DNA from 3 places in the Dietzia sp. B44 genome. Region 1 is predicted to be linked to each of the others. Evidence: predicted binding sites of a transcription regulator. Region 1 holds the regulator's gene; each other region holds the start of a gene.
The links. Region 1 encodes LexA, which represses DNA repair genes until DNA is damaged. Its sites were predicted from a motif close to CGAACANNTGTTCG; they were not measured.
Positions count from the first base shown of each region.

Region 1 (5,037 bases):
CCGGGATCTCCGGTGGATGTTGGCCGAATACCGTGTCGGCCTCTTCGCGCAGTCTCTGGGTACCGCGCGCCCGGTCTCCGCCGAGAGGATCGAGAAGGCGGTCGCCGCCGCGCTCTCCCGGCGGAACGCGCGTTGAGCCCTCACACCGCCCGTACACAGGAACCGATCCCGGTGCGACGCGGAGAGGACCGGGACTAGTGAGCAGCGTGCCGTTCGCGAAGCGCGATGATCTCGCTCTCGAAATCCGCAGCGGAACTGAATTGTTTGTACACGGAGGCGAATCGCAGATACGCGACCTCGTCCAGATCTTGTAGAGGCCCCAGGATCGCCAGCCCGATCTCGTGAGCGGGGACCTCTGAGGCGCCGCCGGCCCGGACAGCGTCTTCGACCTGCTGCGCGAGCCGCCGGAGCGCGTCCTCGTCGACCGACCTCCCCTGGCACGCGCGTCGCACACCGCGGACCACTTTGTCGCGGCTGAAACGCTCCGTCACACCGTTGCGCTTGAGGACGGTCAACAACGGGGTCTCGAGGGTGGTGAACCGGTGTCCGCAGTCGGGGCACTCGCGCCGACGCCGGATCGCCTGCCCTTCGTCGACCGACCGCGAGTCGATCACCCGTGAGTCCTCGTGGTGACATATGGGGCAGTACATTCCAGCTTCGCCATTCGTCGACCTGGTCCGAACCGCTCCGCCGGCCGGAGCCGACGGCGGCGCGGGGGCGACGGGCCGCCGTCCCGGGTCCATTCTAGGAGGCGATACCGTGGGTCACGCGTAGGCGGGCCCGCCCAGGAGTGCCAATGCGAGCAGCATCAGGATTCCGAAGACGATTCCACAGGCCACCAGAGCCCACGTCGGCACATCGTCCACCACCGGCGCACTCGACCTCGCCTCGCTACCGCATGCCCTGACCCTTTCCGCGGACGCGGGGCGGACGAGCACTCGCCGTCCGGGCGCCACCGACCGCGTGGCCGTCTGGCGCCCCCGGTCGAGCGTGCGGATGACGGGACGGGCCCCGGCATCAGGGCGGGGACGCACCCTGGACGAAACGGGCCGGTCGTGATCGGTCACGCAGACCTCCGTCCAGGGCACGGAGGGACGCGATCGTGGCTGCATCTCCATAACGGTCATGAGAACTCCCAACTCGATACGGTGTGCGAACCTCATTCGCACGCCCGTGTGCCTTATTGTGCACATCTGTTCGAACCCGAACCTGCCTAGAGTTGTATCACGCGGGTCCGACAGAGTCGACATTCGTGGCGACATTTCTTCGAACACCTGTGTGGCGCTCACGTCCGACGGGCAGTAGGGTGTACACAGATAGCGACGTCGAACACCCATTCGCCGAAGGGACCCCCACATGCCCAAGCCCGACTTCGAGGCCCTGACGACCCGCCAGAAGAGCGTTCTGTTGCACATCCACGACACGGTCAAGGACCGGGGCTATCCCCCGAGCATCCGAGAGATCGGTGACGCCGTCGGTCTGCAGTCGACCTCCTCGGTGGCCCACCAGTTGCGGACGTTGGAGAAGAAGGGCTTCCTGACCCGTGATCCGCACAAGCCGCGGGCGGTCGACGTCCACGGCGTCCCGGGGCAGCGGTCCCGGGGTCGTCGCGCGCCCGCCCAGGAGGAGACGCGTCCCAGCGGGGCCGTGGAGCCCGTCTACGTCCCTGTCCTGGGGCGGATCGCGGCCGGCGGTCCGATCCTCGCCGAGCAGGCGGTGGAGGAGGTCTTCCCCCTCCCCTCCGACCTGGTGGGTTCCGGGGACCTGTTCATGCTCAGAGTGGTCGGCGAGTCGATGATCGACGCCGCGATCTGTGACGGGGACTACGTGGTGGTGCGCCGTCAGAACGTCGCGGACAACGGCGAGATCGTGGCGGCGATGATCGACGGGGAGGCCACGGTCAAGACTTTCCGCCGGGATTCGAGCGGGGTGTGGCTCCTGCCCCACAACCCGTCGTTCAGTCCGATTCCCGGGGAGCACGCGACGATCCTCGGAAAGGTCGTCACGGTCTTCCGCAAGCTCTGAACCGGCCGGAACCGGGTGTCGCCTGATCCGTCGACGGGGTCAGGCGACACCGTCACGGGATCCGGGGACCCGATACTCCCCGAGCTCTCCGGCCACGGAGGCCGGAAGCCGGACCACGATCCTCGTGCCGTCCTTCGTGTGATCCTCGTCCACCACGGCGCCCTCCGCGTGGACACGGGAGACCACATCACCCCGGGTGAACGGGATCTCGAGTGTGACCTCCGTGTCCCCGGAGGCGACCACCCGCATTATTCGGTCGAGGAGCTCGTCGAACCCCTCACCCGTCGCCGCCGAGACGAAGACCGCGTCCGGCAGGGCGTGGTGCAGTTCCGTCAACACCACCGGGTCAGCGACGTCGACCTTGTTGATCACCACGAGTTCGCGGGGCCTCTCGGCCTTCTGCTCTTCCACGACGTCGTTGATGACGGTGCGGACGGCCTCGATCTGGCGCAGGGGGAAGGCGTCCGATCCGTCGACGACGTGCAGGAGCAACTCGGAGTCCACGACCTCCTCCAACGTCGAGCGGAACGCCTCGACGAGCTGGGTCGGGAGGTGTCGGACGAATCCGACCGTATCTGTGAAGACCACGACCCGCCCGTCGGGGAGCTCGGCCCGCCGCGTGGTGGGGTCCAGCGTGGCGAACAGAGCGTTCTGGACCAGTACGCCCGCACCGGTCAAGCGGTTGAGCAGGCTCGACTTCCCGGCGTTGGTGTACCCGGCGATCGCGATCGACGGCACCGGGGTGGCGCGACGGCGATGCCGCTTGGTGTCCCGGGCCTGCTTCATGCCCTTGATCTCACGGCGCAGCCTCGCCGTGCGCTCCCTGATTCGGCGGCGGTCCGTCTCGATCTTGGTCTCACCGGGACCACGGAGTCCGACGCCTCCGTTGCTGCCCGCCCGGCCACCCGCCTGCCGGGAGAGTGCCTCACCCCAGCCACGCAGTCGCGGGAGCATGTACTCCATCTGCGCCAGCGACACCTGGGCCTTACCCTCACGGCTGGTCGCGTGTTGGGCGAAGATGTCGAGGATCAGCGCGGTGCGGTCGATCACCTTGACGTTGACGACCTTCTCGAGCGCGATGAGCTGACCCGGCGTGAGCTCGCCGTCGCAGATCACCGTGTCCGCCCCCGTCGCGGTGATCACGTCCTTCAGGGTCTTGGCCTTCCCCGAACCGATGTAGGTGGCGGGATCCGGCTTGTCGCGGCGCTGGATCAGCGCGTCGCAGACCTCGGAGCCTGCGGTCTCGGCGAGCTGTGCCAACTCGGCCATCGCGGCCTCCGCCTGGGCGGCGGTACCCTCGGTCCAGACCCCGACCAGCACGACCCGCTCGAGGCGGAGTTGGCGGTACTCGGCGTCGTTGACGTCCTGGAGTTCGGTCGACAACCCGACGACCCGGCGCAGCGAGGAGCGCTCCTCGAGCTGGAATTCTCCGACCGAAGGGTCATGGTCTCGTGTGGCCCGGTCAGGGGCGGTGTCATCGATAGTCATTCACCGGCATCATCTCACAATTCCGGTCGGGACGCCTCCGTGCGGCGCGCGGGTGGCGGTCGCCGGTACCGCCCCTCGGCGACGATCACGGACGGCCCCGTCAGAGTGGAACCCACGCCGGTCAGGGCCACCGCGACCTCTCCCCCGGGAACGGACACCACCACGTCACCGGTGGCCTCTCCGGCGTCGGCGAGGGCCGCGACGGCCGTGGCGACGATTCCGGTGCCGCAGGACATCGTCTCCCCGGATCCTCGCTCGTGGACGCGCATCGACACCCGACCGTCGGTGAGCGGGGTGGCGATCTCCACGTTGACGCCGGCGGGGAAGAAGCCGGTGTCGAACTCGGGCGCCTCGTGCACCGGCAGTTCGCGCAACCCGTCGGCCCCCAGGCCCGGGACCACGCACGCGAGGTGGGGGTTACCCATGTCGACGGCGAGTCCGGCGTACACCCGGCCACCGAGCTCCACGGACGAGACCCCGAGAAGCCGGGGCTCGCCCATGTCCACACGGACCACGGCCTGGTCACCGTCATGGATCAGAATATCGGCGGGCCGAGGACCGGATCGTGTGCCCACGGGGATCCTGCCGGCCCCGACCCTGCCGGTCGCCACCAGGGCGTGGGCGAACACCCTGACCCCGTTCCCGCACATCTCCGCGATCGATCCGTCTGCGTTCCGGTAGTCCATGAACCAGTCCGCGGCGTCGACGCCCTCCGGGAGGACGGCGAGGACACCCTGGTCGAACAGTGCACCCGCGGTGGCGATGCGCAGCACCCCGTCGGCGCCGAGGCCGGCCCGTCTGTCGCAGACGGCGCGCACCAGGTCCTCGTCGAGGTCCACCTCCGCGTGGTCGTCGGGCAGGACCACGAAGTCGTTGAGCGTTCCGTGCCCCTTGATAAAGGCGAGGCCGTCGAGAGTGGCGGTCGGGGGCGCGGGTGTCATGCCATCAGATCCTAGCTAATCCGACCGCCGTTCCACGCTGCGGAAAACCCGGATGATCCCTCGGCAGGGGGGCACTAGAGTCGGAGGCGAGAACGGTCCCTATGTGAGGAGAGCATCGATGTCCGAACGCATCACCGTCGGCGACGTCCAGGTCGACGAGGTCCTGTACGACTTCGTCAACACCCAGGCGATCCCGGGCACCGGGGTCGATCCCGACGCGTTCTGGGCGGGAGTCTCCGAGATCTTCACCGACCTAGCCCCGCGCAACCGCGAGCTGCTCGCCGTCCGCGACGACCTGCAGTCGAGGATCGACTCCTGGCACCACGAGAACCCCGCCCCGATCGACCCGGCCACCTACCGTGCGTTCCTGCAGGAGATCGGCTACCTGGTCCCGGAGCCGGACTCCGTTCAGGTCAGCACCCAGAACGTGGACGACGAGATCGCCACGGTCGCGGGCCCCCAGTTGGTCGTGCCGATCATGAACGCGCGTTTCGCGATCAACGCCGCCAACGCCCGGTGGGGTTCGTTGTACGACGCGCTCTACGGCACCGACGCGATCCCGGAGTCCGGCGGGGCCGAGCAG
Region 1 covers NZ_JAALEF010000171.1:4,559-9,595, forward strand. The annotation lists gene hrpA (ATP-dependent RNA helicase HrpA) at 1-136, shown strand, start outside; gene nrdR (transcriptional regulator NrdR) at 195-650, opposite strand; gene lexA (transcriptional repressor LexA) at 1,357-2,025, shown strand; gene hflX (GTPase HflX) at 2,065-3,513, opposite strand; gene dapF (diaminopimelate epimerase) at 3,528-4,454, opposite strand; gene G6017_RS06660 (malate synthase G) at 4,573-5,037, shown strand, end outside.

Region 2 (5,037 bases), on a different contig from region 1:
CCAACTCGGCGTGCGCGTCCGTCGGGGTCCAGCCCAGCATGTCGTCGTCGCGTGTCACGTCCCTGACCAGATAGAGCGGGGCGTCCGGAACCCGGACGTCGTCGGTGGGTGTGAACTCGGCCAGGTCGGACATGTCGACGACGACGAAGCCCGCCCTCCCACCACGGCGCAGCAGGGTCGCCAGTCGGGCGGTGGACACGAACGACGGGTGGACGGCCAGCACCGGCCGACCGGGCCCCGGGGCGGCGGCACGAGCTGCGTCTTCGAGAGCTGCGTCTTCAAGAGCTGCGGCGTGCTCCCGCAGCCGCCCGGCGGTGATCCCGCCGAGCTCGGGCACGCCCAGTTCGACGAGCCGATCGGCCTGGGCTGACACGGAGGGGTGGTCCGGAGGAGTCATGGGGGTCACGTGTCTGGAACGGGCGGCGGGGCCCCCGTATTCCCGACTAACCTCGCTGTCAGACGGCGGGCGATCCCCGGGCGGCAACACTGGGCAGGAGCGGCAATGACGGACATCAGCACGACACCACAGTGGTCGGCGATCGAGGATCTCGTACCGGCGATCGGCGAGGTGACCCTCCGTGAGCTGTTCGCCGCCGATCCGGAACGGGGTCGCCGCATGGCGGTCACCGCGGGCGATCTGCACGTCGACCTGTCCAAGCACCTGGTCACCGACGAGGTCCTGAGCGCTCTGACCGAGCTGGCCCACGCCGCACGGCTGCCGGCCCAGCGGGCCGCGATGTTCCGGGGCGACCGCATCAACACCACCGAGGACCGATCGGTCCTCCACACCGCGCTCCGTCTCCCGGCCGAGGCCGACCTCGTCGTCGACGGGCGTGACGTCGTGGCCGACGTCCACGGGGTCCTCACCCGGATGGCCGACTTCGCCGACCGCGTCCGGTCCGGCGGATGGACCGGGCACACGGGCGCGCGGATCGACACCGTGGTCAACATCGGCATCGGCGGCTCCGACCTCGGGCCCGTGATGGTCGACAAGGCCCTGCACCACCTGCAGAACGCGGGCATCAGCGCACGCTACGTCTCCAACGTGGACCCCGCCGACCTCTCGGCCGTGCTCGCCGAGGTCGACCCCGCGACCACGCTGGTGGTGGTCGCCTCCAAGACCTTCACCACGCAGGAGACCATGGCCAACGCCCACGCGGCGCGTCGGCACTTCGTCGAGGCCCTCGGATCGGAGGAGGCGATCGCCTCCCACTTCGTGGCGGTGTCGACGGCCACCGAGGAGGTGGCCGACTTCGGGATCGCCGCGGACAACATGTTCGAGTTCTGGGACTGGGTCGGGGGCCGGTACTCGGTGTCGTCGGCGATCGGCCTCTCGGTGATGATCACGGTGGGCCCGCCCGCGTTCGTCGAGCTGCTCGAGGGCTTCCACGCCATGGACCTGCACTTCGCGACCGAGGCGCCCGAGCACAACGCGCCGGTCCTCATGGCCCTGCTCGGCATCTGGTACACCTGCTTCCTCGGGGCCCAGTCCAAGGCCGTGATCCCCTACGCCCAGGGCCTCCTGCGATTTCCCGCCTACCTCCAGCAACTGACCATGGAGTCCCTCGGCAAGTCGGTCCGACTCGACGGCTCCGACGTCTCCTACCCCACCGGCGAGGTCTACTGGGGCGAGCCCGGCACCAACGGCCAGCACGCCTTCTTCCAGCTCCTGCACCAGGGCACCCAGCTCGTCCCGGTGGACTTCATCGGGGTCGCCCGTCCGGTCTCGGACCTGCCCACCGCCGACGGCGCCGGATCGATGCACGACATGCTCGTGGCCAACCTGTTCGCCCAGTCCCGGGTGCTGGCGTTCGGCAAGACGGAGGACGAGGTGCTCGCCGAGGGCGTGGACCCCGCGATCGCGCCGCACAAGGTGATGCCCGGCAACCGGCCGTCCACCACGATCCTCGCGCCGTCGCTCTCGCCCGGAGTGCTCGGGCAGCTCATCGCGCTCTACGAACACGTGGTGTTCGTCCAGGCCGCCGTGTTGGGTATCAATGCGTTCGATCAGTGGGGGGTCGAGCTGGGCAAGGCCCAGGCCGGCGAGCTCCTGACCGCCCTGACCGCGGAGAAGCACCCCGGGGAGGGCTTCGACTCCTCGACGGATGCTCTCGTCGAGATCTACCGCGAGGCACGCGGCCGCCGCTGAGACGGAATAGTTCGGCCCGGGAGTGTCGTAGTCAGGTGCGAGCATGGTCGTATGAGCACTGTCTACTGCACCGCCACGAGTCTGGACGGGTACATCGCCGACGACGAGGAGAGCCTGTCCTGGCTCTTCGCGACCTCCGGGGAGGCCGAACCCGCGGGGTACACACCGACAGAGTTGGACCCCGCCCTCCCCGACCTCCACTTCGACCGCTTCTACTCCGGCGTCGGGTCGATCGTCTGCGGCGTCAACACCTTCGAATGGGTGCGCCGCGACCTGACGAAGGACGGCCAGCCGTTCGCCTGGCCGTACACCGTGCCGAGCTGGGTCGTCACCCACCGCGATCTCGATCCCGTCGACGGCGTCGAGTTCTTCGCCGGTGACGTCGGCGACCTGCACCCTCTCCTGGTCGACGCCGCCGACGGCGGGGACGTGTGGATCGTCGGGGGTGGTGACCTCGCAGGTCAGTTCGCCGACCGGGGACTGCTGGACCGGGTCTGGATCCACCAGTGTCCGGTCGTCCTCGGTTCCGGGCGCCCCCTGTTGCCCCGCCGACTCCGACTCCACCGCCAGAAGCTCGAGACGCACGGCCAGTTCACCGCGATGCTCTTCGACGTGGTGGGCCCGGAGCCCCGGATCACGCCCTGACCGGTGAGTAGCCCGGCGATTTCCTCCGCTGCAGTCCCGGACGGAAAGCCCGCGGCAGACCCTTGCACGTTCGAACGTGTGTGCGTAGACTAGAACCTACATTCGATACGGTGACGGTGGCGGAAGGCTTCGGAGGTGTGGCATGGACGTCGGCAACGGCCCCTCCTCCGACAGTTCCTCCGCTGTTGATCCGTTGACCGGGCTGACCGCCTCGGCTCGTGCCGGATGGGCGGCCGAGAATCGCGCCTCCGCCCAGCGGCTGTCGGCCTGCTACGACCTCCTGCTGGAATGCCAGCGCCGCGACGACTCAGGCACCGGCTCTGATTCCCCGCCCGGCCACGCGGTGGTGGACCCGTTCGTGGTGGCAACCGGATACGTGGTGGCGGCGATGGCCGTCTCCGCCCTGAGAGCCGAATCGATGATCTCGTTCGCCGCGGACCTGCACCAGCGCTACCCCGCCGTTCTCGCCGCCCTGGCGGCGGGACGCCTCGACCAGCGCGCCGCCGAACTGCTGGCCCGCCAGATGGCGACCGTCGACCCCGAGGTGCTTCCGCAGGTGCAACAGGACGTCGTCGACGACTACCTGGCCGCGACGGAGGCCGGCGAACGCCTCGGTCGGCACGCGGTACGCGATGCGGTGGACGCGATCATCACCCGCTACGACGCCGAGGGAATCCGTCGGCGCAAGGAGGACGCCAGCCGTGCGCGCGGTGTGCGCATCAACAAGGGCGCTGACGGCATGTCCACCGTGTCGGCCATTCTGGCCACCGAGGAGGCCGCCGTCCTTGCCGAGGCGATCGATCAGCGCGCTGCCGAACACGCCGCCGCCGAGGCCGAGGCTGCCGCGGCGAGCGCAGCCGCCGCTGAAGCCGCCGGCGAATCGGGCTCGGCCCCGGCCCCGGACCCGGACTATCACTACTCCAAGGCCGAACGCCGCGCCGATGCCCTGCTGTCCCTGGTGTGCGGCGACAGCCTGCACCCTGGCAGCAAAGGTGAACCCACTGCGCCGTTGCGGCCCAAGGTCACCGTGATCGCCCCCGGCAACGCCGCTGCGGGTAGCAACGGTGCGGGTAGCAACGGTGCAGGCAACACCGGTGCCCACGACGACGACGGGGTGCGGGTGGAGTTCACCCGCACCGGCGAGGCGGCGCTGCAGGCTCTGCTGGACATGCTGGTCACGAGCGACGGGGCCAGCTTCGAGAAGGTCGACCCCCGTATCGGCGCCGCCGACGACGCCCGCCGCGCCCTGACGTACCGGCCGGGTGCCGAGTTGGCCCGCCGCATCAGGCTGCGCGACGGTACCTGCCGCCATCCCGGTTGTGCGGTTCCGGCCGATGACTGCGACATCGATCATGTCCGCCCCTTCGACCACGCCGACCCCGCCCGGGGTGGACCCACCGAAGAGTGCAACCTGATGTGTCTGTGTCGGCGCCATCACCGGTTCAAGACGTTCTCCGACTGGATCTACGACCTGGCGCCCGATGGCACCCTCACCGTCATCACACCGGACGGGGCGACCATGACGACCCGACCATCCGGGCCGCTCGGGGTCTACCGCCGCGAGCACGCCCGCAATGAATCCCGCGCCTGGGACAGACAACAACAGCGCAACCCGGACCCGACCATCACAGGAGGGGAGACGCGCCCGGAGCCCACCTACTGGACTCGCCGTGCGGCCCGCCTGAGCGCCGAGCGTGCCCGCGCAACCGGCCCGGTCGACACCCGGCCCGGCGGCCAGAGCCGCTGGTGGAAGCGCAACGCGCCGGTCTTCAGCACGGTCGAGCTCGAGGTCCAGGCGCTACTCGACGACATCCTCAACCCACCCCCCTTCTGACCCGTCGCCTCTCCGGCGTGGGCGGGCGGGAGAACCCGTCAAACGAACCTGCGGCTGACCTTCTCCGGCAGAAGCGTCAGCAGTGGGCCGATCGCCTTCCAGGGCTTGGCCGGGACGAGCGCACGAGTGGGCTCGGCGTCAATCGTCCTGACCAGCGCGTCGACGCCCTCGTCGAATTCGGTCATCAGCGAGGTCTTGACCGACCGGTTGATGTCGGTGCGGATGTACCCGGGAAGGATGTCAGTGACCTTGATGCGGCTGCCGGCGCTGTCGAGCTCGGCGTGCAGACCCTGCGCCAGCGAGGAGACGAACGCCTTGGTGGCGCCGTACGTGTTCTGGGCCTTGGGCATGCCGCGCAGCGAGCTCACGGACGAGATGAACACCAGGTGCCCCTCGCCCCGTGCGTGCA
Region 2 covers NZ_JAALEF010000057.1:2,723-7,759, reverse strand. The annotation lists gene G6017_RS02445 (DUF5701 family protein) at 1-373, opposite strand, end outside; gene pgi (glucose-6-phosphate isomerase) at 503-2,149, shown strand; gene G6017_RS02435 (dihydrofolate reductase family protein) at 2,201-2,794, shown strand; gene G6017_RS02430 (HNH endonuclease signature motif containing protein) at 2,937-4,628, shown strand; gene G6017_RS02425 (SDR family oxidoreductase) at 4,667-5,037, opposite strand, start outside.
Region 2: G6017_RS02430 (HNH endonuclease signature motif containing protein) is a predicted target of LexA. The motif match lies at 2,866-2,879, and genes of this name have one in related genera.

Region 3 (5,037 bases), on a different contig from region 1:
CGTCGCAGCGTGGGCAGTCCGAGCCCCACGCCGATCGGCGGGGTCTCCGGCTTCTCACCTGCCTCGTGTCTGTCACCCGCCCTGGTGGTCCGACAGGTCAGCACGCCGTCGTCGGCGAGCAGGTGGTGCGGGGCGGCGGAGGTGATTCTGGTGGTGACCACGTCGCCGGGTCGGATCCGCCCGGCGTGCTCCCCCACCGGGGCGAAGTGCACCAGGCGGCCGTCCCGGGCCCTGCCGGTCATCCGGGCGGTGGCGGCGTCCTTACGGCCCTGGTCGGCGGTGACGAGCAGCTCGACCTCACGGCCGACCTGCTTCCGGTTCTCCTCGAGGGTGATCCGCTCCTGCAGTTCGATCAGTCTCTCGTAGCGCTCCTGAACGACGGACTTGGGGATCTGGTCGGCCATCGTCGCCGCAGGGGTCCCCGGTCGCGGCGAATACTGGAACGTGAAGGCGCTCGTGAACCGGGCCTTCTCCACCACGTCGAGGGTGGCCTGGAAGTCCTCCTCGGTCTCCCCGGGGAACCCGACGATGATGTCCGTGGTGATGGCCGCGTGCGGCATCGCGGAACGCACCCTGTCCAGGATGCCCAGGAATCGCTCCGACCGGTACGAACGACGCATCGCGCGCAGGACTCGGTCCGAGCCGGACTGCAGGGGCATGTGAAGCTGTGGGCAGACGGCGGGGGTGTCGGCCATCGCCTCGATCACGTCATCGGTGAACTCCGCCGGATGTGGTGAGGTGAACCGGATCCGCTCGATGCCCTCGACCCGACCGGCGGCGCGCAGCAACTTCGCGAAGGCGCCTCTGTCGGATGGCTCGGCGGGGTCGTGGAACGATCGCCCGTAGGCGTTGACGTTCTGTCCGAGCAGGGTGACCTCGAGGACACCCTCGTCCGCCAGTGCCTTCATCTCCGCCAGGACCTCACCGGGTCTACGGTCCACCTCCTTGCCGCGGAGGGACGGGACGATGCAGAACGTGCAGGTGTTGTTGCACCCCACGGACACCGAGACCCAGCCGGCGTAGGCGGACTCCCGGGTGGCGGGGAGGGTCGAGGGGAAGTGCTGGAGCGAGTCGGCGATCTCCACCTCGGCCCGCTCGTTGTGCCGGGAGCGCTGGAGCAGCGTGGGCAGGTGCCCGAGATTGTGTGTGCCGAAGACCACGTCGACCCACGGGGCCCGCGTGACCACGACGTCCTTGTCCTTCTGCGCCAGGCATCCCCCGACCGCGATCTGCAGTCGGGGATTGGCGTCCTTCCACGGCCGCAGGTGGCCGAGCGTGCCGTACAGGCGGTTGTCCGCGTTCTCGCGAACGGCGCACGTGTTGAACACCACGAGGTCCGGCAGAGTGCCCCGGGCAGGGTCGGCCTCACCCTCGAACGGCACATACCCGGCCGCGTCGAGCACACCGGAGAGCCGCTCGGAGTCATGGACGTTCATCTGGCACCCGAAGGTCCGCACCTGGTAGGTGCGCCCCTCGACGCGCTCGACGCCGGTGTCTCCGGCCGTCGCCTGCAGGTCGGTCACGAGAGAATCCACGCAGGCCAGGGTACTCAGGGCGACACCTGGGCCGCCAATTCGGCGTCGACCACCGTCATCGCCAACCCCGTCGGATAGCCCCGGCGGGCGAGGAACGCCACCAGCCTGCGCCGTTCTCCCTGGAGATCCGCCCCGGGACCGGAGTCGACCGGGCTGCGGCTGAGCCTCGCGCGCACGAGTTCGGTGGCCTGCTGTCGGTCATCGGCCTCGTCGATGCCGGCCACCGCCCCCGCGATATGGACCTCGGCGACACCCTTCTCGCGGAGTTCACGTTCGAGTGCTCCCCGCGACCGTCCGCGTCGACGCCGCCGACCCCGGACCCATTCCGAGGCGAAGTCCGCGTCATCGAGCAGGCCCCAGGCGCGGACCCTGTCCAGCGCCTCGTCCACCGCGTCCGGCGCGTGGTCCTTACCCAGCAGCCGCTCCCGCAGTTCGTGTCGGCTCCGTGGCCGGTGGCGCAGAAGTCGGAGAGCCGCCGTCGCGGCCTCGTGGGCCTCGGGTGCCAACGGGGGCAGGTCCGAGCTACTCGACGGCCTGGCCTCCACCGCCGCGATGGCGGTGCGTAGATCGTCCGTGTCGACACCCCGCCCCGGCTCGGCCGCACACGGGTCCTGCACGCTCATCAGAACTCGACGGGCACCACGTCGATAGGCGCGTCCTCATCGGACTCCGCCTCGATCTCCGCGATCTCCGCACCCGCCCCGATATTGAGCTTGTCGAGGATCTTCCGCTCGATCTCGTCGCGGACCGAGGGGTTCTCCTTGAGGTACCGGCGGGCGTTCTCCTTGCCCTGGCCCAACTGGTCCGCCCCGTAGGTGAACCAGGAACCCGACTTCTTGACGAAGCCGTTCTCCACACCCATGTCGATGAGCGATCCCTCGCGACTGATGCCCTCGCCGTAGAGGATGTCGAACTCCGCGATCTTGAACGGGGGCGCGATCTTGTTCTTGACGACCTTGACCTTGGTGCGGTTACCCACCGCATCCGCGCCGTCCTTGAGGGTCTCGATCCGGCGCACGTCCAGGCGGACGGAGGCGTAGAACTTGAGCGCCTTACCGCCCGTGGTGGTCTCGGGCGAGCCGAACATCACCCCGATCTTCTCGCGCAGCTGGTTGATGAAGATCGCGGTGGTGTTGGTGTTGTGCAGCGCACCCGTCATCTTGCGGAGCGCCTGGCTCATCAGTCGCGCCTGCAAGCCCACGTGGCTGTCGCCCATCTCGCCCTCGATCTCCGCCCGCGGCACCAACGCCGCGACGGAGTCGACCACCAGGATGTCGATGGACCCCGACCTGACCAGCATGTCGGCGATCTCGAGCGCCTGCTCACCGGTGTCCGGCTGGGAGACGATGAGGTTGTCCGTGTCCACGCCGAGCTTGCGGGCGTACTCCGGATCCAACGCGTGCTCCGCGTCGATGAACGCGGCGATCCCGCCGGCGGCCTGCGCGTTGGCCACCGCGTGCAGCGCGACGGTCGTCTTGCCGGACGACTCCGGACCGTAGATCTCCACGACGCGGCCCCGTGGGAACCCGCCGATCCCGAGTGCCACGTCGAGGGACAGGGCACCGGACGGGATGACCTGGACCGGCGGCCGGGTGTCGTCCCCGAGCCGCATGACCGACCCCTTGCCGTAGGCCTTGTCGATCTGCGCGAGCGCCAACTCCAGCGCCTGTTCGCGGTTCTGGGCCACGCCCGTCCTGGTACCTGACTTGGCGGTGGTCTTGGGGGCCATGATGCTCTCCGTTCGTGCTCGACCTCCGGTGTCGTGCCGGACGGTCTGTGTGGTCTGCTCGCTCGCGGACGCTACGGGTCGGGTACGACAGATGCGTCTCGCACGAGCCCGGCAACCCTTCACTGTGGAGGGATGTCGCCCTGTGGACGGGCCATCCCGTCATCACATGACCCGAGTGTAGACGAACGCGTGTTCGAGATCGAACGACACGCCGCCACGGGGTCAGCGTAATGAGTCGGGAACCTCGAACTCCGAACACAGCGCCAACCAGACCTGCTTGACGGAGGCACCGGCGTCGATGGCCTCGTCGGCGGTGCGCCCGTCGAACGCGGCCAGATGATGGGACCTCACGAGATGATCGGCCCGCAGGTCCCCGAAGGCCTCGACGGTCCGGGCCCTGAACTCGGTCAGTGTCACGTGTGCCCCTTCACCACGGACGACGACGGGCCGCCGGTCAGTTCACCGGCGGCCCGTCCTCGGACGACTCACTGCTGTTCGGTCTGCGCCTGCTGCTGAGGCGGGGTGGCGGACTGCGGCTGCCCCTGGGGGAGCTGGGACGCAGAGCCGGTCCCCTGTCCGAGCTGACCACCCTCGGCCTTCATCGACGCCCGGATCTGCTCGAGACGGCTGTGCCCGGCCATCTGGGTCGAGGCCTGCTCGACCTCGAGCATCCGGCCCTGAACCGAGTTCTGGGCGAGCTCCGCCGACCCGAGGGCGTTGGCGTACCGCCGCTCGATCTTGTCGCGGACCTGGTCGAGGTTCGGGGTGTTCCCGCCCGACGAGACCTCGGACATGGACTGCAGCGACGCGCTGACCTGCTCCTGCATCTTGGCCTGCTCCAGCTGGCTGAGCAGCTTGGTCCGTTCGGCCACCTTCTGCTGGAGCACCATCGCGTTCTGCTCCACGGCCTTCTTGGCCTGGGCCGCGGCCTGGAGCGACTGGTCGTGGAGTCCCTTGAGGTCCTCGACGTTCTGCTCGGCGGTGACCAGCTGAGCGGCGAAGGCCTCCGCGGCGTTCTCGTACTCGGTCGCCTTCTGGGTGTCGCCGTTCTGATGGGCCTGCTCGGACATCTGCAGTGCCTGCCGCGTGGAGCCCTGCAGCTTCTCGATGTCGGCGAGCTGGCGGTTGAGCTTCATCTCCAGCTGCCGCTGGTTGCCGATCACGGCGGCCGCCTGCTGGGACAGCTGCTGGTGCTGCCGCTGCGCGTCCGAGATGGCCTGCTGGATCTGGACCTTGGGGTCAGCATTCTCGTCGATCTTCGAATCGAACAACGCCATGAGGTAGCGCCATGCCTTGGTGAACGGATTGGCCATCGCTGCGTAGTGTCCTTCTGCCGATTCGGACGACTGGTCGGTACCACGGTACCGAACAAGGTCGGGGGGCGACCACCGGGCGTTGCCGGGGTGGGGCTCAGGCCGCGAGGACGGGCTCCGCGACGGTGCCCGGGAGCGAGACGGTACCCGGGGGCGAGACCTCGAGGGCCGCGCGGATGAGGATCTCGCCGAGCGAGACGTCGAGCGCACCCGAGATGGACGCGAGCAACTCGCTCGAGGCCTCCTTGCGACCACGTTCGATCTCGGAGAGATACCCGGGACTCACCCGGGCGGCGTCGGCGACGTCCCGCAGGGTCCGCCCCGAATCGCCCCGCAGGCCGCGGAGCACCGTCCCGAGGGTCTCCCGCAGCAGCGGGGGCCCGCTCCGGTGGTCCGGTCGGGGCAGCGTGGTCATCTGGATGTTCGGCATCACGGGGTACAACGCCTCACGTCGCCGATT
Region 3 covers NZ_JAALEF010000082.1:3,773-8,809, forward strand. The annotation lists gene miaB (tRNA (N6-isopentenyl adenosine(37)-C2)-methylthiotransferase MiaB) at 1-1,523, opposite strand, end outside; gene G6017_RS03515 (regulatory protein RecX) at 1,550-2,158, opposite strand; gene recA (recombinase RecA) at 2,158-3,264, opposite strand; gene G6017_RS03525 (DUF3046 domain-containing protein) at 3,487-3,681, opposite strand; partial or broken gene G6017_RS03530 (PspA/IM30 family protein) at 3,854-4,577, opposite strand; gene G6017_RS03535 (helix-turn-helix domain-containing protein) at 4,675-5,007, opposite strand; partial or broken gene G6017_RS03540 (CinA family protein) at 5,024-5,037, opposite strand, start outside.
Region 3: recA (recombinase RecA) is a predicted target of LexA. The motif match lies at 3,447-3,460, and genes of this name have one in related genera.